Regions from separate parts of the Ruegeria sp. AU67 genome, predicted to be linked through region 1. Evidence: riboswitches for the same ligand, from Rfam matches in the RefSeq annotation. Region 1 holds a riboswitch; each other region holds the start of a gene.

Region 1 (4,081 bases):
GCCTGTGCAGGTGCATGAGTTGGCACAGCCGCACCACCGCCAGGTCCCCCGCTTGGTGGGGGGGGAGGCGCATCCTGTAGTCGTTTGATAAGTTCTTCGGGGCTAGGCAAATCGGCCACATGGGTCAGACGAATGATTGCCATTTCGGCGGCCATCATCGCGTTGGGTGCTGCAGAGACCTCCTCCAGCGCTTTCAGCAACATCTGCCACATCCGCGTCAACACCCGCATCGGCAGCGCCTCGGCCATCTGTTGACCGCGTGCACGTTCATCCGGTGAGACGGTGGGGTCATCGGCGGCATCGGGCGTGATTTTGACCACGGAAACCCAATGGGTGATCTCGGCCAGATCGCGCAGCACGGCCAGCGGATCGGCCCCTTCGGCATACTGGCCGCTCAACTCAGTCAATGCCCCAGCCGCATCGCCACGCAAAATCATGTCCATCAGATCCAGAACGCGCCCGCGATCTGCAAGGCCCAACATTGCCCGAACCTGATCGGCGCTTGTTTCCCCTGCACCATGTGAGATCGCTTGATCCAACAGCGAGGTCGCATCGCGCGCAGAGCCTTCGGCCGCGCGTGTGATCAAAGCAAGCGCGTCTTCTGCGATCTGTGCGTTTTCAGCTGCGGCGATTTTGTTGAGCAAACCGATCATGTCTTCGGGTTCGATTCGGCGCAGGTCGAACCGCTGGCAGCGGGACAGCACAGTCACCGGCACCTTGCGAATTTCGGTCGTCGCAAAGATGAACTTCACATGCTCGGGCGGTTCCTCGAGTGTTTTGAGCAGTGCATTGAAGGCGCTGGTCGACAGCATGTGAACTTCGTCGATGATATAGATCTTGTAGCGCGCGCTGGCGGCGCGGTAGCGGACACTGTCGATGATCTCGCGGATGTCGTTCACGCCGGTTCGGCTGGCGGCGTCCATCTCCATCACGTCGACATGGCGTCCTTCCATGATGGCGATGCAATGCTCGCACTGGCCACAAGGTTCGGTCGTTGGTTTGCCTTCACCATCGGGACCGATGCAGTTCATACCTTTGGCGATAATCCGGGCAGTGGTGGTTTTGCCGGTGCCGCGAATACCGGTCATGATAAAGGCCTGCGCGATCCGATCCGCTTCGAACGCGTTTTTCAGCGTGCGCACCATTGCGTCCTGTCCAACCAGATCTGCAAAGGTTTCAGGGCGGTACTTGCGGGCAAGAACCTGATAGGCGGGGCTGGGCGTTTCGGTCATGTCTGCTCTGTCAGATTCGTGTCAGAAATGCAGCGTAGAGACCCGGGCCGCCCGCGTCCACAGCAGGCTTTGTGGAATTTCGGTTTGGACCGCGTCTGTAAGCGGGATAAACCGGCTGTCAAAATTTGGTGGGCTGGTGGCAGTAGGAGCTTAAGCTTTGGCAAAATTTGCAATCTACGCGCTGCCTGTTGGCTCAGGCACCTTGGCGCTGTCCCCCTTGCCTGGCGGCGGCGGTGGGTATGTGGACGATCTGAGGGTGATACAGGACTGGAACCCCGATCTGGTGATTTCAATGACCACCGAGGCCGAGATGCGGCAGGTCGGTGCAGGCGGTTTTGGTCGAGACGTTCAAAGCAGACCCGCTACCTGGATGCATCTTCCGGTCGAGGATTTTGGCACGCCGCCCCTGCCAATCGAAACTCTTTGGCCCCAAGCCAGCGCAGCCGCCCGGCAGGTGCTGTCCGACGGTGGACGCGTGCTGGTGCATTGCCGGGGCGGTTGTGGGCGGTCGGGGATGGTCGCGCTGAGGCTCATGGTGGAAAGCGGCGAAGATCCAAACCACGCGCTAAACCGGCTGCGCTTGGCCCGACCATGCGCGGTGGAAACGGATGAGCAGATGGCTTGGGCCATGAAACCGGCCCAGAGCGATCAGTGAACTAGGATCAGGCCGTGGCTTGTTGAACAACCTGATGCGATGGACGCGGTGCAAGGGCCGATGCCTGAAGCATGGCGCAAGGCAAGGCCGCCAAAACACCAGCAGGCAGAGTGGAAAAGTCAGGGCCGAACATCATATCGGCGTATTCGTCCAACGTGTCGGCTGAGTCGCCTGTGTTTGCCCCGCAATAGACCCTGATCCGGGCCGGGCTGGCGCGAAACCTTGCGGTGCACCCCTCATCGCAATGGGTCAGTTCGCTGGAGCCGTCCACCTCAAATTCGCTGGTCGTCATTGGTTGTGCTGTTGCCATCGCCTCGGCCAAGGCCCGAGCCATTTGTGCCAATGCGGGGCAGGTTTTCCCCGTTTTCTGGCACAGGGTGGCGGTGAACTCGTGGGTCGTTGTCTTCCAGATCATAATGCGCCCTCCGCGCGGAGAGCGGGGGACGTGGAACAGGGAACTCAGCGTACTGAAGGCCTGCCCGGACACCCCGCCCGAATTTCGGTTTTTACTTTGATGGCAGGTCTCCTGACTTGCGGGTCATTGCTTTGCCGACCTTCCCAGCCTTTCGGCCAGTGGTATTTCGGCATTGCTTACCGCTTACAGTTGCGGGGGCAGTCGCGGCCTTGGTCTGTTCCGGCTTTGCCGGGCTGGACCGCACCGAGTTCCCTTTTCATCCCGCCCCAAAATAAGGACGAGAACCATCACCTCATCGCTAGCGGTTGTAGGTGGCTTGAGTCAAGCGGGCTGTTTCCCATCGTTCAAGTGGACGCTTGGTCACTTTGAAAATCTGTTGACTCTAGTCGCGCAAAAGCGCCGATATGCCATATGTGAACCGAATAGTTCAGATGCTTGCGAGGGCACCATGTTGGACAACACTCCGGTCGTTTTGACCGAAGATTTCACGTTTTCTGCCGGAGAGGCCGAACTGTCGGCACGGCTGTATATGCCTGCCTCGGCACCTGATGTGGCGGTTGTAGTCCATGCAGCCACAGGCGTACCGCGCGACTATTACCAGCATTTTGCGCGGTGGTTGGTGGAAGAACAGGGTATGGCCTGTCTGACCTATGACTATCGCGATTTTGGCCACTCTCTACGCGGGCGCCTGCGCGATTCGCAGGCCACGATGGCTGACTGGGCGTTGATCGACATGCCCGCTGCTCGCGCCGAAATGCGGCGCAGATTTCCCGCCGCCCAGCAGTGGAGCATTGGCCATTCGGTGGGTGGAATGCTGGGGCCAATTCAGCCGGATATCGAACAAATCGACCGGATGATCTGTGTCTGTTCAGGTTTGGTGACGGTATCCGACCACCCCTGGCCGTATCGCGCACTGGCGACAATGTTCTGGTATGCCCACCCGCCATTGCTGGTTAAGGCATTGGGATACCTGCCGGGCAAGGCACTTGGGTTCGGCTCGGACCTTCCGGCACGTGTCTACTGGCAGTGGCGCAAATGGTGCACCGCTGCGCTGAGCTACGTGCCGGAAATCGGCAAAAGCCTTCCAGACGCCCGTTGGGCTGCGTCGGAAACACCCGTCGATCTGTTCACAATGGACGATGATCAGGTGGTGCCCCCGAACGCGGTTTGGCGCTTGGCCGATCTTTACGGTCCCAAAGCCCGCCGGCATCAGTTGTCGCCGAAAGACTTTGGATTGGCCGAGGTCGGTCACATCGGCGCATTTGCGCGCCGAAATGCGGCCATATGGCCCCGGTTGATCGCCTGAGCCGGTACTTACAGCTTTTTTCGGGATTTCTTGTCCTGCATCACCGATCGTACCATCTTACCAAAGGCCTTGTCGCGCGCACGAGACTGCGCCACGGTTTCCGAGTTCCTCTCATCCTCGCGCCGCAGTTTTCGCCAACGCTCTAGCCGCTCTGTGTCAAGGGATCCGGTGGAAATCGCATCCTGCACAGCGCATCCCGGCTCGGCCTGATGCTGACAATCGGAAAAGCGGCAGGTTTGGGCCAATTCCAGAATGTCGGAAAAGACCTCATCGACGCCATCTTGTGCATCCAGCAACCGCAAAGCCCGCATGCCGGGTGTATCGACCAGCCAGCCTCCGTTCTGCATCGGATGCAACGCGCGGGCAGTTGTCGTGTGCCGCCCGCGCGCGTCGCCCTCGCGAATGCCAGACGTTGCCTCATCCAGACCAGTCATGGCGTTGACCAATGTTGTCTTGCCGACACCGGATGAGCC
Region 2 (4,081 bases), on a different contig from region 1:
CCAGGGCAAATAAAGCGCTATACAAGAGGAGCCAAACTTCCCGCCGACTTGGATTACTCGGACATCGGCGACCTTTCCAACTGGAAATTGAAACCTCCAGGAAAAGGAAATCGTTACATACGCGTCAACGATGAAATTTTGGAAGTTTCTGATGATCTTTCGACTGTCGTCGACGCCGTTGGCATCGTTGGTGACCTTGCTAAGTAAAACGGCTGAATCATAACCCCTGGACTCAACGCGGTCAGCTGATTGATTTGGTCAGATGTCGGCTTTTGGACGGATAGCAGACCCAACGTTGCAAAGCGCCAACGTCCGCCTTGCGGGACGAAGCTGACATTGAGGCAATTCTCCCTTAACTTTCAGAAATGGAGGATAGAAAATGTCGGAACGTGTGACCGGAGGGTGCAAGTGCGGTTTGGTTCGGTATGAGGGAACGCGCCTCAAGGCTCCGATGTTTCGTTGCCACTGCCGTGACTGCCAACAGTTAACAGGGTCGGGCCACGCGGATATGACCCCTCTCGCGATTGATGATTTCTGGATAAGTGCTGACTTAAAGAACTATGAAATGTCCGGAGGATCAGGACAGTCAACTTTCAGCGGGTTTTGTCCGAATTGCGGATCACAACTTACGAGAAACAGCAGCCGTATGGGCGACCGTGTCTACGTCCACGCAGCCTCACTTGACGATCCGAGTATTTACGAGCCGGAAAGATCTATCTACGCCCAGTCTGCGCAGAGTTGGGACAAGGCGACGATCATTAAGAGCAGCTAGGGGCTTAAACCCACCGTTCGCTGCGCAATCGGCCAACGTCGGCTAGGCGGACGAAACCGACCTTGTTGAGCGCGCCGTTTGTAGCCGTTCGAGAATTGAAACGCAAATTCTAGTATAGATTTTGCTTTGCATCTTCTGCGCAGCCGTTTGCAATCTCTTTGACGCTCTCGGGCATAGCGCCGTGTACCTTCATCATATCTGCGAGAGAGGGCACATCAGAGGTGTCCGGCCAATCCTGCGATTGCCAGACTTTTCCACGGATGAACGCCTTTGGGCAATGACATAGTACCCTTTCCACGTGGACGAGTAGAATTAGATCCGAGGGCCGCCCGTTGACCGAAAGTTGTCGCCCCAAATTGGCGTCCTTGACCACCGCTCCTTTTCCACTGACGCGCAGAGTGTCTCGGTGTCCTGGTATAATGAACAGTACGCCAACGTTTGGATTTTCGGATATATTCTCGAAGGTATCCAACCGATTGTTCCCTGGGCGATCTGGTATTGCGATGAGTTTCTTGTCTATGACATTCACGAAACCAGCGGGGTCGCCACGGGGCGTGATGTCCAATACGCCGTCCTTACGCGTCGAAGACAAGATCGCCAATGACGAAGCCGCAACGAAGCGTTCGGCCAGTTCGTCAATGTGGTCGATCACTTTGTTGTCGACCCAATGGTCAAACGGCTTTTCCGTTCCTCGCAGCTCAAGCGGTGATGTCAAATGATGGTCAACACTGCGTCCAAAAACACGATCCATAGGGTCAATCTCCGTCTGACTACGGCAAACATACCATATTGAGCCAAGACCGAGAACGGCTGCGGAAAGGCAGTCTTCTTTGGGCTCAATGCGGTCATACAAGTGTTTTGATAGGAACGTCTGCTTTCAGAAGGAATACGCTTTAATCATGCATTTTAACTGCGTTCGACAACGGCGGTTGCGCCCTCCCGCAACCAGCGTCAGGTAATCCATAACACCCCGTTCAGACAACAATTGATAAAATAGATCAATCGCTTAACATCTGCACCCCGCCAGGCGAGTAACCTGCAACGCCAAAGACCCAAATCATCCCTCGCAAACAAAAAAATCCAAGCAGAATAAAAACAGTCAAAAAGACCGTTGGCGCGCGTCTGAAGCTGTAAGTAGCGGTCTCGTGTAGTATCCACCGTTGACTCATGTCTACCGCGCGGCTTCCATGGTCGACCGGTGACTGGAACGAATAGCCATCCCGCACGGGTTTGCGCTCTTGTCGAATCAAATCAATTCGTATTTTGTCCTCGCGATGGTTCCCGACTGTATTCTGCGGTCAGGGATAAAAGGGAATACGGTGCGGTTCTGTAAAAAGGCCAATTCCGTGACTGCCCCCGCAACTGTAGGCGGCGAGCGACCCGAGATCGTCCACTGGGCAATAGCCTGGGAAGGATCGGGATAGCTTAGACCCGCAAGTCAGGAGACCTGCCATCCGAAATTTATGAACCTGGGCGGGGTGTCCCAGAGGGAGATGACAATGTTTCAAGCGGTCCGTACCGTGCACGACCTTGCGCTCGCTTTGCCCCTGTCCAAACACAGGAGGCGTTGCCGTTGTCATTGCAAAAAGCTGACACCCAAAGAGGTAAGTGTCTGACAGAATTCAGCGTTCCGGTGCTGGTCGCGGGGGCTCTGGCGCTGTCGGCGCTCTTGTGGCTCGCGATTTACGCGGTGATTTGATGTCGGCCGTTTTGCAAATCCGCGATCTGACGTTGGGCTACCGCGACCTGACATTGTTTCACCGCCTCTCCATGGATATCGCGGCCGGAACGACACTTGCCGTTCTTGGTGCAAACGGGTCGGGGAAGAGCACTTTTGTAAAGATGCTGCTGGGCTTGATGGATCCGCTCTCGGGCAGTTTGACTTGGCCGCAGGGCCGTCCTGGTGACATCGGGTACCTGGCGCAGATGACCGAGTTCGACCGCCGATTTCCCATCCGTGTGAGGGATCTTGCCGCTATGGGGGCATGGCGCGGGTTTGGTTATCGTACCGGGCTGGACGCCGCCGCGCGCGACCGGATGGCCGCCGCGCTGGATGAGGCCGGGGTACTGGATATCGCTGACCGGCCTCTGCATATGCTATCAGGTGGGCAACTGCAGCGTGCGCTGTTCGCGCGGGTTATCATGCAGGACGCGCCGCTGATCCTGCTGGATGAACCGTTTGCCGCAGTCGACCAAAGTACCGAAGCACATCTGTTGTCGATTATCCGCCGATGGCGCGATGAGGGGCGCGCGGTGGTTTTGGTGGTGCACGATCTTTCCTCGGTGCTGGATTATTGCAGCCACGCGCTGCTTTTGGGCGGGCAAGAGGCGACCCACGGACCGGTGAATGACGTTCTGACACCAGACCGGCTGGTTGCACAAGGATACCTCTCGGAAAGTCAGGCGTCCTGGATGTTCCGTGGCACCCATTCAACAGCGGAGCACGCCAATGTATGACCTGATCGTCGAAATGTGGAGCTTTGCCTTCATGCGTCGCGCTTTTGTGGCAACCACGGTTTTGTCGGCTTCGGTCGCGCCGGTGGGGGCATTTCTTGTTCTGCGTCGCCTATCGCTGGCTGGTGAGGCCATGGCCCACGCGATTACGCCAGGCATCGTCATCGGCTTTGTCACGGCGGGCTTGTCAGTCATGTCACTGCTGGTCGGAGGGCTTATCGCGGGTGTTGGCGTCGCCATTTTGACCGCCTTTCTTGCACGCCGGACAATCCTGCGCAGCGATGCCAGCCTTGCCTCGCTGTATCTGATCGCATTGGCGGTGGGTATCTTTATCCTGTCTGCAGCAGGGTCCGCAGTTCCACTAAAAAGCTTCCTGTTTGGATCAATCCTTGGGATCGACGACGCGTCGATGATCCTTGTCGGAGGGGTGGCGACAGTCACATTGTTGGCATTCGCCGTTCTGCTTCGTCCGCTGATTGTCAGCACCTGCGATCCGGTTTTCTTCGAAACTCAGACCCGCCGACCGTGGCTGGTTGATCAGGGTTTTATGCTGCTGCTGGTTCTGAACCTGCTGGCTGCATTCAAAACGCTGGGCACGTTGATGGCCGTTGGCTTGATGATCCTGCCTGCGACCGCAGCGCGCTATTGGGCCAGTACGATCACCGGGCAACTGGTCCTGGGTTTTCTGTTTGCCTTGTCCAGTTGCTGGATCGGCCTGACCCTGTCCTACCTGTTCCCGGACACGCCGTCCGGCCCGGCGATCGTTTTGGTTGCCGGTGGGTTCTTTCTGTTCTCGGCCATTTTCGGTCCCCTTGGTTTTGGCAGACGGATGCGCAAACCGTCTGTTTCCAAAGA
Region 3 (4,081 bases), on a different contig from region 1:
CTGGTACAAAGCTAAGTGCGACCCCCGCAGTCAGCGCCAGCGCTTTGACCAGCTTCCCTCCCGCCATAGAACCCATAACGAAATCCTCTCAAATCGAAATTACTCTGCTCTGCCGATAGTTTGCGCGTTTGCGTTAAACTAATCAAGGCGGCAGAAAAATCAGCTATCAAACTATAGCGAAAATACACGGTCCGTGGAAAATGCCTGCAAAATCGGTGCATTGGCATTAAACGCGTCCCGCCAGGTCACCCGACCCCCAGATTTATGGCCGATACGAACGATCCCCAGTGCACCTTGGACAAAAAGGCACGCAATTCGCCCATGGTCCTTAAGTTGCGCGATCAACGCATCCGGAACCTGTTCCACACCACCCTGGACCATTATCACGTCATAGGGCCCATGTTCGGGGGCACCTTGTTCAAGCGGGCCGACATGGACAATCGCATTGTCTGCCTCCGCCTCCATCAGGATAGTCTGAGATTCGGCCGCCAGATTTTCATCTTCCTCTACGGCAATAACCAGCTGTGCCATGCGCGCGGCAACAGCGGTCGAATACCCCAAGGTTGGAGCAATATCCAAAACCGACTCGTCGTTGGAGATATTTAATATGTCCAGCATCTTAGCCAAGGTCCGCGGCTCCAACATGCAGCGCCCATCACCCAGTTCGATCAATCCCTCGACATATGCCGCTTCGCGCTGCGCGTCCGGCACGAAATTCTCGCGCTTGACGGTCAGCATCGCGTCTATGATGGGAAACTTCGTGACATCAGAAGGACGTATCTGCGTATCGACCATCGTCCGGCGGCGGGCTGCGAAATCTGTCATTGGATCGCTCATCTTGCTCCCTTGGGTGATTGAGTTCTGCCACATCCTTGAAAAACCGGCAACGGTCCAGACACGGAAACTTTCCAATCTTCACAAGATACAACGTCGCAACCAAAGACTAAGTTGGCACCCGGCCCTGAAAATTGCGCTCCCCCCTCTGGACGCTCCTGTCGAAAGCTGCTAAAACGCCGGTCACACCACGGCAAGTATTTGATTTTACTTGAAAAGGCGAGTTGGCGGAGTGGTGACGCAGCGGATTGCAAATCCGTGTACACCGGTTCGATTCCGGTACTCGCCTCCATTTATTTCCAAGCACTTAGCTTTCTGCGCTGCTTTCGCAATTTCGGACGCCTAAAGTTCAGTATCAGATGCATGTTGCGATTGCGGGTCCAGCGATTCCATTTACACAACCGCACTACTTGATTGCCAAACTGAGAAGTGCTGAATCATCTGCGACGGCCGGGCTGAATTGCGCCTCGCTGCGTGATCGGATCGCATCGGATGCCGCTGACTGACTTCGGCAAGTCGCTTTTCTGACGTAGCGGGTTTTCAAACCCCAGTCGTGCTTGACAAGCCCCTGCCCGTGCCGCATGTCGCATGCGTTGGTGTCCATCCCCGGATGGATGAAAAGGGAATGTGCCAGCGGTTATTCCGCCAAGCACAGCCGCCCCCGCGACCGTGACCGGAGAGGGTGCCCAAAGCCACTGGCCTAATAGGCCGGGAAGGCGGGACATCCAACAGAGGCTCGCCTCTGACATCCGCAAGCCGGGAGACCTGCCAGCACCCGAAGTTGAAACCGGGCGGGGTGTTCCGGTGTCGGGTCCATGTGCAGACGCGTGGCCCGCATGAAACCCCGTCCCCCGTATAAAGGATGAGGGGGATGAGAGACGTGACCGAGACCGCACCAGTCGAGTTGCTGGTCTGCACGACATGCCGCCGTGGGCTACCTATCGAAGATGACGCCCAGCGACCTGGCACTTTGCTGCATAAAGCACTTGAACAGGCTGGCTTGCCGGACGGCGTCGACCTGAAACCGGTGGAATGTCTGTCGAACTGTGATCAGGGATGCTCGATCGTTTTGCGTGGCGGCCCGTCCCGATGGACCTTCGTTTATGAAAACCTCGACGAGACTGACCATGTCGAGACCATCGTTGAAGGCGTCACCAAGTATCTGGCCGCTGAAGACGGTCTGGTGAAATGGCGCGAACGCCCCGAACATTTCCGCAAAAACTGTGCGGCCCGCATTCCCCCGATTGGAGCCCTGAAATGAGCAACCTTGAAAAACTCCCCGTCACTGTGATCACCGGCTTTCTGGGCTCGGGCAAAACCACCCTGGTAAAGCACCTGATGCAGAATCCGCAGGGCAAGCGCCTGGCCGTTATCGTCAACGAATTTGGTGATGTGGGTGTGGATGGCGATATTCTGAAATCCTGCGCCATTCCGGATTGCCCGGCGGAAAACATCATGGAACTGGCGAATGGCTGCATCTGCTGCACCGTAGCCGATGATTTCATCCCGACCATTGAGGCGCTGATGGCGCTGGAGCCGCGCCCCGATCACATCCTGATCGAAACGTCCGGTCTCGCCCTGCCCAAACCGCTGCTCAAGGCGTTTGATTGGCCCGATATCCGCTCGAAAATCACCGTTGATGGTGTGATCGCTCTGGCGGACGCCGAGGCCGTCGCCGCTGGGCGTTTCGCACCAAATGTCGAAGCCGTGGACGCCCAGCGCCTGGCTGACGACTCGATCGACCACGAAACGCCCCTGTCTGAGGTGTTCGAGGATCAGATCTCCTGCGCGGATATCATCCTGCTGACCAAGCCCGATCTGGCTGGCCCCGAAGGCGTGGTGAAGGCCAAAGGGATCATCGCCGACGAAGCTCCCCGCCCCCTGCCCGTAGTGGAAGTCGCCGAAGGCGCCGTGGACGTCCGCGTCGTATTGGGCCTCGAAGCCGCCGCCGAGGATGACATGGACGCGCGCCCGTCGCATCACGACGGCCACCACGACCACGAACACGACGATTTCGAAAGCATCATCGTCGAGTTGCCCGAACAAACCGACCCGGCGGAACTGGTCGCCAATATCGAACGTCTGGCCAATGATCTGAACATTCTGCGCGTCAAAGGCTATGCCGCCGTTCAGGGCAAACCTATGCGTCTGCTGGTGCAGGCCGTTGGTGCCCGCGTACGTCACCAGTATGACCGGCCGTGGGAGCCCGGCGAAGAGCGCCGCTCGCGTCTGGTGGTCATTGCCGAGCATGACGACATCAATGAGGCCGCAATCCGCGATATCCTCGTGGGTGTGACCGAGGCCGCCGAGTAAGCCATGCACGTCGTCTTCCGCGAAAGCCACGGGTTAGAAGAGACCGAAACCCCGACCGATCTGGGTCAGAGCCCGGCGGATCTGGTGGTGCTATCCTTTTCGGACAGCGACCTTGGCGCTTTCGCGGCAGGATGGCATCGCGGTGGCGGGTCCGAAGGTCGCATGCCGACGATGCGGCTCGCCAACCTGACCGCGTTGAAGCACCCGCTGTCCGTCGACACCTATGTCGAGCAAACGCTTGAGGGGGCTAAGGGCATCCTGATCCGCCTGATCGGCGGTGTCCCTTACTGGTCCTACGGCTTGCAGCAAGTTCTGGCGCTCGCACAGGCCAAGGGCGTCGCGCTGGCCGTCCTACCCGCCGACGGGCGCGAGGACACGCGTCTGGATGACTACTCCACCCTACCCGTTTCGACTTTGCGGCGGCTTGCACATCTGTGTGACATCGGCGGCGAAGTCGCCGCGCAAGCGGCCTTGGCGCAATTGGCGCTTGCGGCGGGGCTTTATGCCGGGCCGGTGATGGGGGCAAAGGCCCTGCCGGAATGCGGCGCATGGTGCCCGGATCGTGGTGTGATCCCAATAGATAGGGCGTTTTTGGGCGACGCAAAGCGCATCTTCGTAACCTTCTACCGAGCATATCTGACGTCGGCGGACACCGCCCCGGTCGCAGCGCTGATCCGCCGGTTGCGAGAGCGAGGCTTCGAAGCGGTTGGCTTGTTCGCGCCTTCGCTGAAAGCCCCGCTTGCCGCCGATTGGCTGCGCGAAAATGTCGTGGCGCTGAACCCGGCGGCGATCATTAATGCCACCTCTTTCTCGGGCAAGGGCGCATCCGGCACCTCTCCACTGGACGCCGCCAATGTGCCGGTGTTTCAGGTTGCTCTGGCCACCTCACGCCGCCAGGCTTGGGCCGAGGAGGAACGCGGTCTTTCGCCCGCTG
Region 4 (4,081 bases), on a different contig from region 1:
ACGACGCGGTGGCCCACGGCCCGGACGTGAATGTCCGGCAGGTATTCGCGGGTAAGTTCAAGAAACGCATTGATGGCCTCGTCATGAGTTTTAGCCCCAGACAGCTGGCGGTCGACAGATCGCCCCCCCGCCGATTGGGCCAATAGACGTGGGGCATCCCCCAACCTCTCGATTTGACCGCGCCAGCGCATACTGGGGCGGCGATCCTCGACCAGTTCGTACAACGCGAATTTCAAGGAGGACGACCCGGCATTCAGCGCCAGAACATGTTCAGCCATGGATTTTGCCTTCATTCGCAATTGCATGCAGCGCCGCGACAGCACAAGACGCCAGCCGCGAAGCATCATCATCTGCCCGAGATGTCAGGATAATCGGTGCCGCAGCACCTATCACAACGCCGGCAGCCTCGGCATGAGAGATATATGTAAGCTGTTTGGCTACCATGTTGCCGGCTTCGATATTCGGAACAACCAGAATATCTGCGACCCCTGCGACTGGTGAGGTGATGCCTTTTGTCCGCGCCGCGTTCAGATCAACCGCGTTGTCCATAGCCAAGGGGCCATCGACCAGCCCGCCGGTGATCTGTCCACGCTCGGCCATTTTCGACAACAGCGCGGCATCGACAGACGACGGTAAATGCGGGTTGATGGTCTCAACCGCTGATAAGACGCCAACCTTGGGCATCTCGATGCCAATAGAATGCGCAAGATGGATGGCATTCTGAACAATGTCGGCCTTGGTTTCGAGATCCGGTGCGATATTCACCGCCGCATCAGTAACCATGATAGGCCGGGACATGCCCGGCACGTCCATGACGAACACATGCGACAAGCGTCGCCCGGTCCTCAGGCCGTTTTCGCGGCGCAGAACGGCGCGTAGAAGGACATCTGTGTGCAAGTGACCTTTCATCAACATCCGGGCCTTACCTTCAACGACCAGCCCGACCGCGCGTTGGGCGGCCACTTCGTGGTCTCGCGCTTCAATGATTTCAACTCCGGACAAATCGGCCCCAAGCTGGGTGGCAGCGGAGGTGATTTTGTCTGGGTCGCCCACCAAAATCGGAGTAATGATGCTGTTTTCCAACGCAAGCAATGCCCCGCCCAGCGAATTCGCCTCTTCCGGTGCGACGATCGCTGTGGGCATCGGGTCCAGAGGACGTGCCTTTTCCAACAAAGCGTCGAAATGCCGGTGACGCTGAACGATCAGTCCCGGCACCTCGACCGAGTCGAAGGTCAAATGCCGCGACGGTGGCGTGACTTGTACGGTACCGCTGAGGATCAATGCGTTATCCCCGACCCGGCGCACTTCGGCGGAACAGGTCAGGTCGCCGTCTTCACGCTTTTCGGTAACAGCCACAAAGGCGGTCAGTTCTTCGCCCGCCATAACCGGAGCATGAAAACTCAGGTCCGCCCGACGTGTTTGCGTACCGGCCCCTGGTAAGATGTTTCCGATGACTGCAGCCACCAGACCCGCGGGCCACAAGGCGGGCGCGACAGCCTCGGGGCGCCCATCTCCATCTCCGTCATAGGCCGCCAGATTCAGCGGGTTGTGGTCACCCGAAGCCGAGGCAAACGCGTACAAGTCGTCCACGGTGCACAATCGGGTGACCTGCGCCTTGTCGCCTACCTTCAGTTGAGAATAGGTTCTGTTTTCTTGAGTTTTCATCTCGACCGGCTTTGTTTTTGAATGCGTGTTCGTTGTTTCAAACATTGGATGTGCGCCCCCCCGGAACCAGAACATATCCGCCTTTGTTGCTACATTTCTGCAACGCAGCGTAGTCAGATCATTGGCAAATGACAAATGACCTCTGTGCGTGGGGCGCTGAGTATTATCGCTTGACCCAAAATCGGAACTCGGGCAAGCATCACCCACGATGGTTCCCTATGGTTCGCCAAGGGATGAAAAGGGAATACGGTGAGGTTGCCAACAAGCGCCAAGTCCGTGACTGCCCCCGCAACTGTAAGCGGTGAGCGACGCCAAATACCCACTGACCCCAAATGGGTCGGGAAGGATGGCCAAGCCACGACCCGCAAGTCAGGAGACCTACCATCCGATGTTCAACCAACCCGGGGCGGGGCGTCCTGGAAGGAGGCTTTATGACACGTCTAAGACGTGATGACATGATTGGCACCTTCTGCCCGCGCTTGGCAACAGGCGGAGTGGGCCATGTCGATCAGTCCTGATCATTTCCTTCTGATTTGCGAGACCTGCGAGGGTTCTGACCGGGCGGATTCATTGCGCGCTGCGCTTGCAAGCAAGCTTCCATCCAGTTTTGACATCCAAAGCGTTTCCTGTATGGCCGGTTGCGGTCGTCCCACAACCGTCGGGTTTCAGGCATTCGACAAAGCGCGGTACCTTTTCGGTGACATCCAATCGGCTGAGGACGTGGATGCTTTGGCCGAATTTGCACATCAATACTATCGCATCGCGGATGGGTGGACCAACGCAACGCAGCGCCCGCCTGCCCTTCTTGAAAAGACTCTGGCGCGCCTGCCGCGGCTAAAAGTGGAGACAAGCGCATGACCTGCGGAGCTTTCCTTGAGGCGCGCGGGCTGGAGTATTACGCCCTGAACGGCGACGTACTGCTGCAAAACATCAATTTCGAACTGAATGAAGGGGCCACTCTGGCAATTGCCGGCCCAAACGGTGCGGGTAAGACAACGCTGCTGAATCTTTTGTGCGGCGGTGAAGAGATTGTGCTGGGGGACGTTTTGGTAAAGGGGCGCAGCCTTCGGCAGCTTTCGGCGATGGACCGCGCCCGAATGATCGCCGTGGTCAGTCAGCAGGAATCGCCGGACGGGCGTTTGTTTCTGCGCGATTACGTGGCCCTTGGGCAAATCCCCATCCGCGCCGATCGATCTGCGGCTGAGCACGCCTTGGAATTGGACCGCATCCTGAAGCTGACCGGACTCGTCGCCCTCGCCGACAAGCGGATGGCCGTGTTATCCGGCGGGGAACGCCAGCGCGCTCATATCGCAAGGGCGCTGGCGCAAAACCCGTCGCTTTTGTTCCTGGATGAGCCGACGAACCATCTGGACCCGGACGCCAAGGGACGCATGCTGTCGCTGGTAGCCGAGCTGGGCATTACGGTGGTCATGATCGTCCATGATCTGGTCATGATCCCGGAATTCGCGACCCATGTCGCGTTGATGAAATCCACGCGTCTGACCGGTTTCGGCCCCGTGCACGAAGTGCTGACACCCGAAAGGGTCCGTGAAACGTTTGGTGTCGATTTTCTTAGCTTTCAGCACGAAGGCCGCATGATCCCGGCACTGGATATCCGAAGAACCACTACCTCAAACTAGGAAAAATAACATGAACAAAACTCTCTGGTGCGCTGCACTGATCACTGGCATTGCAAGTGCCGCAACAGCGCGCGAGATAACCGTTGACAATTGCGGCGAGCCGCTGGTGTTTGAAACTCAACCCGAGCGGCTGGTCGTACACGACATGAACATGACCGACATGGCCTTTGCGCTGGGTTTGCAGGACAAGGTCGTTGGCCTGACGGGCATCACTGGCTGGTACAAAACCAGCCCCGAGTTTGACACACTGCGCGGCGACATCCCGGAACTTGCGCCTAAGTACCCGACAGTTGAAAATCTGGTCGCTGTCGAACCCGACCTTTTCTTTGCGGGCTGGTACTATGGGATGAAGCCGGGCGGTGACGTGACCCCCGACACGCTTGCGCCATTTGGCATCAAAACGATGATCCTGACGGAAAGCTGCGTACACCTGGATAAGGATCGCCCCGAAGCCAGCATGGACTTGCTGTTCACCGACGTCCTTCGCTTGGGCAAAGTAATGCACGTTGAAGACGAGGCAGAAGAGCTGGTTTCCGGCTGGAAAGAGGAACTGTCTGCGATTGAAATACAGACAGCCGATCTGCCGAAACCCCGCGTTTTCCTGCTGGACGGCCCCGCCGATGCCCCGTTTACGGCTGGTAAGTTTGCCATTCCCGACGCGATGATTGCTGCCGCTGGCGGCGAGAACGTCACCCATGATATGGACACCAGCTGGGGACGTTCCTCGTGGGAGGCTGTTGCCGCTTCGAACCCGGAATTCCTGGTTTTACTTGATT

Evidence for each region. A riboswitch is a leader RNA that binds a small molecule or an ion and turns the genes downstream of it on or off. The one in region 1 is predicted to bind cobalamin.
Region 2: another riboswitch for cobalamin. It lies ahead of DK510_RS02975 (metal ABC transporter ATP-binding protein); the one in region 1 lies ahead of DK510_RS02170 (hypothetical protein).
Region 3: another riboswitch for cobalamin. It lies ahead of DK510_RS22035 (DUF1636 domain-containing protein); the one in region 1 lies ahead of DK510_RS02170 (hypothetical protein).
Region 4: another riboswitch for cobalamin. It lies ahead of DK510_RS04640 (DUF1636 family protein); the one in region 1 lies ahead of DK510_RS02170 (hypothetical protein).

The regions. Positions count from the first base shown of each region.
Region 1 covers NZ_OMPH01000006.1:144,601-148,681, forward strand. Annotated here, with positions in the region: gene DK510_RS02160 (DNA polymerase III subunit gamma/tau) at 1-1,232, opposite strand, end outside; gene DK510_RS02165 (dual specificity protein phosphatase family protein) at 1,390-1,887, shown strand; gene DK510_RS02170 (hypothetical protein) at 1,895-2,302, opposite strand; cobalamin riboswitch at 2,386-2,606, opposite strand; gene DK510_RS02175 (serine aminopeptidase domain-containing protein) at 2,751-3,608, shown strand; gene rsgA (ribosome small subunit-dependent GTPase A) at 3,617-4,081, opposite strand, start outside.
Region 2 covers NZ_OMPH01000010.1:10,394-14,474, forward strand. Annotated here, with positions in the region: gene DK510_RS02960 (hypothetical protein) at 1-207, shown strand, start outside; gene DK510_RS23575 (GFA family protein) at 452-772, shown strand; gene DK510_RS02970 (MSMEG_1061 family FMN-dependent PPOX-type flavoprotein) at 882-1,523, opposite strand; cobalamin riboswitch at 2,031-2,242, shown strand; gene DK510_RS02975 (metal ABC transporter ATP-binding protein) at 2,381-3,229, shown strand; gene DK510_RS02980 (metal ABC transporter permease) at 3,222-4,081, shown strand, end outside.
Region 3 covers NZ_OMPH01000041.1:83,312-87,392, forward strand. Annotated here, with positions in the region: gene DK510_RS22020 (TolC family outer membrane protein) at 1-76, opposite strand, end outside; gene DK510_RS22025 (protein-L-isoaspartate O-methyltransferase) at 172-825, opposite strand; tRNA gene DK510_RS22030 (tRNA-Cys) at 1,053-1,126, shown strand; cobalamin riboswitch at 1,412-1,622, shown strand; gene DK510_RS22035 (DUF1636 domain-containing protein) at 1,706-2,095, shown strand; gene cobW (cobalamin biosynthesis protein CobW) at 2,092-3,147, shown strand; gene cobN (cobaltochelatase subunit CobN) at 3,151-4,081, shown strand, end outside.
Region 4 covers NZ_OMPH01000011.1:350,123-354,203, forward strand. Annotated here, with positions in the region: gene DK510_RS04630 (acetate/propionate family kinase) at 1-278, opposite strand, end outside; gene DK510_RS04635 (bifunctional enoyl-CoA hydratase/phosphate acetyltransferase) at 271-1,710, opposite strand; cobalamin riboswitch at 1,858-2,066, shown strand; gene DK510_RS04640 (DUF1636 family protein) at 2,167-2,523, shown strand; gene DK510_RS04645 (ABC transporter ATP-binding protein) at 2,520-3,305, shown strand; gene DK510_RS04650 (ABC transporter substrate-binding protein) at 3,316-4,081, shown strand, end outside.